DNA from 2 places in the Paenibacillus aurantius genome. Region 2 is predicted to be linked to the other one. Evidence: a T-box and tRNA genes for the amino acid it is inferred to sense, from the RefSeq annotation. Region 2 holds a T-box; the other holds one or more tRNA genes.

Region 1 (2,458 bases), 1.9 Mb from region 2:
AGGGCCCCACGACCATGGCAAGGCTCATAAAAAGGCTGAAGTAACCGATACCTTCCCCTTTGCGCTTCTCCGGAATGACATCCAGTACAATGGCCGAGGTGGCTGTTGCCGAGATCCCGAAGGCAATCCCGTGAACAAACCGCAAGGCCAAAAGCAGGTAGAATTGATGAATGAACAGATACAGGAAGGAACATACCATAAACATAACCAAGGAGGCGGTGACCAGAACCTTCCGGTTCTTCTCGTCCAGCCACTTTCCCGTCACTACCCGGAAGATGACCGCGGCCACGATAAACACCGTCATGACAAGGCCAATCTGATCTTTACTTCCTTGCAGTTCCTCCAGAACGAAGGTCGGCAAAGTAACGGCCAGAATATAAAAGGTCATAAAAATAAAAAAGCTGCTGAAGCTGATCGTTAGAAAGCTTCGGGTCCATAAAGTGTCCTGCTTCAAGGCTCTCTCTTCTTTCTGTATAGTCTGTACAGCCGGACTCTTTACATTCCTTCTTTCTAATCCGGCGTGTTTTCTAGGTTGTCGATCATTTGAAACAAGACGCTCTTGAAAATCTCCAAATGTTCAGGAGGAATCCGGTTCAGGAGCTTGCTTTCAAATTGTTCTTCCACCAAGGGCCTAACGAGCTCTTGGTGCTCTCTGCCTTTGCCGGTAATGAGGATGCGATAAGATCTCCGGTCCTCCCCATTCGGCTTGCGGCTGATAAACTGCTTCCTCTCTAGGATGTCCAGAATCCGGGTAATGGTCGGCTGGTCCTTATCCGACCGCAGAGCCAGCTCCTTCTGGGTGATATCATCCTCCTCGGCTAACCGTTTCAGTACGGTCCACTGTTCCGGGGTAAGGTCATACGGCTTGAGAGAAAGCGTAAGACTGCGAACCATAACCCGGCTCGCCATGGCGGTTAAATAGCCGAAAGGCTCCTTCTTGGTCTTCATTCTCCACCCCACCGTTCGTTTTTCATTCTCTACCTCTCCGCTCGTTTTTCATTTTCAACCTCTCCGCTGCTCGTTCTTCAATCTCCCCCCGTTTATTTAGTTGTTATAACAATTATAGTCGAAACATCTACTTTAGGTCAAACCCTCCCTCTAGGGATGTCCGCTGGAATAAAAAAAGATCACCGGAACGTTCCGGTGATCCTGGCTGAAAAAAAAGAAAAACCCCCGAAAGCAGGAGTCTGTTGGATAAGAAAATGGTCGGGACGACACGATTTGAACATGCGACCCCCTGGTCCCAAACCAGGTGCTCTACCAAGCTGAGCTACGTCCCGAAACTAATACGGTATGGCGGAGAGAGAGGGATTCGAACCCTCGAGACGCTTGTGACGCCTACACGATTTCCAATCGTGCTCCTTCGGCCAACTCGGACACCTCTCCATGGCTCCCCGAACAGGACTCGAACCTGTGACAACTCGATTAACAGTCGAGTGCTCTACCAACTGAGCTATCAGGGAAAATAAAGGGATGGTGGGCCCTAGTGGACTCGAACCACCGACCTCACCCTTATCAGGGGTGCGCTCTAACCAGCTGAGCTAAGGGCCCTTATTCTCTTAGGCAAGAAAAAATCCCACATGTGTGGGTTTCGCTTGTCCAATCCATTCTCCCAAGACGGGCTTCGCCGTGTGCTAAGTACTATCTTGTTGGAGAAGAAAAAATTTCCGCTTGGCAACGTCCTACTCTCCCAAGATCCTGCGATCTAAGTACCATTGGCGCTGGAGGGCTTAACGGTCGTGTTCGAGATGGGAACGCGTGGTTCCCCTCCGCCATCATCACCAAACGTCAGGGTTTGCACCCTGAAAACTGGAATCGAAGCTTACGTTGTTTCATCCTTTACGCTCCCCTACTTCGTGCTCTCGGGGTCCCCGAAAAGTAATCGGAATCACCTTCGCAGCCTCTGCTTCACTTTTTGGGGTGTAGATTAAGCCCTCGACCGATTAGTATTCGTCCGCTGCATGCCTTACGGCACTTCCACGCCGAACCTATCTACCTCGTCGTCTACAAGGGGTCTTACTAATTGGGAAATCTCATCTTGAGGGGGGCTTCACGCTTAGATGCTTTCAGCGCTTATCCCGTCCGTACTTGGCTACCCAGCGGTGCTCCTGGCGGAACAACTGGTACACCAGCGGTACGTCCATCCCGGTCCTCTCGTACTAAGGACAGCTCCTCTCAAATTTCCTGCGCCCGCGACAGATAGGGACCGAACTGTCTCACGACGTTCTGAACCCAGCTCGCGTACCGCTTTAATGGGCGAACAGCCCAACCCTTGGGACCTACTTCAGCCCCAGGATGCGATGAGCCGACATCGAGGTGCCAAACCTCCCCGTCGATGTGGACTCTTGGGGGAGATAAGCCTGTTATCCCCAGGGTAGCTTTTATCCGTTGAGCGATGGCCCTTCCATTCGGTACCACCGGATCACTAAGCCCGACTTTCGTCCCTGCTCGACCTGTA
Region 2 (2,458 bases):
TGCCCCGTTTCCTGGAGCTTCTCCATAATCGGACCGTTGGCTTTCTCGTAATACAGCCCTTCGAAGCCCGGGGCTTCCGCGGTCATTTTCCCTTGGTCGTCGACCGGACAAAGAACTCCGATATTGTAACGCTGTCCGATCAAGAAGTCGTCTTCCCCGTGCCCCGGTGCCGTATGAACGGCTCCCGTACCGGCTTCCAGGGTGACATGTTCCCCTACCATGACGAGGGAATCCCGGTCGTAGAAAGGATGGCGGCACACCGCCCGGTCGAGCTCCGCGCCTTTGACTTTATCGAGCACCTTGTAGTCGGTCCAGCCGATTTCTTTGGCCGCCGTCTCCAGCAGCCCTTCCGCCAGAACATACTTGCGGCCATTCGCTTCGACCACCACGTAATCGAACTCCGGATGAAGGCTGATCCCGAGGTTGGCGGGAAGCGTCCATGGCGTCGTCGTCCAGATCACGATCGCGGAATCTTCCGGAAGCTTGCCCTTGCCGTCCTTCACATCAAAAGCGACATAGATCGAAGGAGAGGTCTTCTCCTTGTACTCGATTTCGGCTTCCGCCAGAGCGCTCTCCGAGGACGGGGACCAGTAAACGGGCTTCAAGCCTTTGTAGATGTAGCCCTTGTTCACCATTTCCCCGAAGACGCGGATTTGCATCGCTTCATATTCCGGCTGGAGGGTGATGTACGGGTTCTTCCAATCCCCGCGAACCGCGAGACGCTGGAACTGTGCCTTCTGCTTCTCCACCCAGTTCAAGGCATAATCCTTGCAGTACTCCCGGAACTCGGGCACGGACATTTTCTTGCGGTCCACCTTGCCGCTGTTCGTGATCGCCTGCTCGATGGGCAGTCCGTGCGTATCCCAGCCTGGAACATAAGGCGCCTGAAACCCATTCAGCGATTTGTAGCGGACGATGATGTCCTTCAAGATCTTGTTCAGCGCATGCCCGATATGAATATCTCCGTTCGCGTAGGGAGGCCCGTCATGGAGAATAAACTTAGGCAGCCCCTCCGTCGCTTCCTGAACCTTCGCATAAATGTCCAACTCGTCCCACCACTGCTGAATCTTCGGTTCCGCCTGAGGCAGGTTGCCGCGCATCGGAAAATCCGTCTGCGGCAGGTTTAACGTTTTGCCGTAATCCATATTCACCACTCCTTATTTGCAATCCAGCTCGCCTTTCCTTATAAAAAGCAAAAAACCTCTCATCCCAAAAGGGACGAGAGGACATCTCGCGGTACCACCCTCATAAAAACCGCCGCTGTCGGCAGACGCCCAGCGGTTCTCACTCGAAGATCGTTAACGGGATCACCCGATGCTCTTTACTCGGATTTCAAGAGATACTCCTGGTGGATCTTCCGGCGCTTTCGAAGATTAGGCTCACACCGTTCCCTAACTCGCTGACCCCGATTGGGCGCCTTACTCGTACCAGTCATCGCTTTGTGACGATTATTTTACCATGGAGTATATCGAAAATAACTGCTTACGTCAACCTTACAGCGATTGGGACGTCTCGGCCGCCGGACGTCCCTCGAGCGAATCCCAGCTGTCGGTGTTCAGAAGCTCCAGCTGCGTTTCGAGCAGCGTCCGGAACCGGGTCCGGTAAATGGACGCCTGCTTCTTAAGCTCTTCGATCTCCAAAGACACTTTCCCGGACTTCACAAGCGCTTCATTGATGATCCGGTCCGCATTCTTCTCCGCTTCACGGATAATGAGCTGGGCTTCCTTCTTGGAGTTGCCTTTCACCTCGTCGGCCGCTTCCTGGGCTACGATGATGGTTTTGCTCAAACTTTCCTCTATATTCGTAAAGTGATCCAGCCGTTCCTGCAGAGCGGCGATCTGGTTATGCAAATCCTTGTTCTCGCGGATGATGGATTCATAGTCCTTAATCACCTGGTCCAAGAACTCGTTCACTTCATCCTCGTCGTACCCCCGGAAGGAACGCTTGAACTCCTTATTATGTATATCTAACGGCGTTAACGGCATGTGGTACACCTCCTGAGATGGCTTGTATTGATGTTATTCGACAGGAAAAACAAATTTCCTGCACCTGGCTGTTGAATTGTCATGGTTATGAAGACAGCAAGCGGGCCGTTACTTGTACCGGCCCACCTTGAGTCTCATGCGTCCCTTCTTGGTCACTCCTTCGACCTCCAACACCTTGAATCGGCCAAAGCCCTGGAGGGACACCACGTCCCCTTCCTTAAGCGGCTTGCTGGGGTCTTCTTCCACCTTCCAGTTCACCCGGCAGCGCCCGGCCTTGATGGGGATCACCGCTTTGGCCCGGCTGAGCCGGCACACATCGCTTACAATCCCGTCGAGACGCAGGGAAGCGACCGAGAGGTTCATCTCCTCGAACTCGACGGCCGTCGTCTGCAGGCGGTCGAGCGGAAGAAGCTCGGTCATGACATGAACGCGGTGTACCTGCTGCAGGTTGAGCCGGATGAAATCGGCGATCT

Evidence for each region. The T-box of region 2 lies ahead of ileS (isoleucine--tRNA ligase). A T-box ahead of a tRNA ligase gene usually reads a tRNA of that ligase, here a tRNA-Ile.
Region 1: it encodes a tRNA-Ile, which carries the amino acid that the T-box ahead of ileS (isoleucine--tRNA ligase) is inferred to sense. The anticodon was not compared.

Annotation. Positions count from the first base shown of each region.
Region 1 is NZ_CP130318.1:4,370,538-4,372,995, forward strand. It holds gene MJA45_RS19860 (MFS transporter) at 1-454, opposite strand, end outside; gene MJA45_RS19865 (MarR family winged helix-turn-helix transcriptional regulator) at 511-948, opposite strand; tRNA gene MJA45_RS19870 (tRNA-Pro) at 1,204-1,280, opposite strand; tRNA gene MJA45_RS19875 (tRNA-Ser) at 1,295-1,386, opposite strand; tRNA gene MJA45_RS19880 (tRNA-Asn) at 1,388-1,463, opposite strand; tRNA gene MJA45_RS19885 (tRNA-Ile) at 1,475-1,551, opposite strand; rRNA gene rrf (5S ribosomal RNA) at 1,670-1,786, opposite strand; rRNA gene MJA45_RS19895 (23S ribosomal RNA) at 1,924-2,458, opposite strand, start outside.
Region 2 is NZ_CP130318.1:2,457,894-2,460,351, reverse strand. It holds gene ileS (isoleucine--tRNA ligase) at 1-1,145, opposite strand, end outside; T-box leader at 1,212-1,444, opposite strand; gene MJA45_RS11085 (DivIVA domain-containing protein) at 1,494-1,985, opposite strand; gene MJA45_RS11080 (YlmH family RNA-binding protein) at 2,094-2,458, opposite strand, start outside.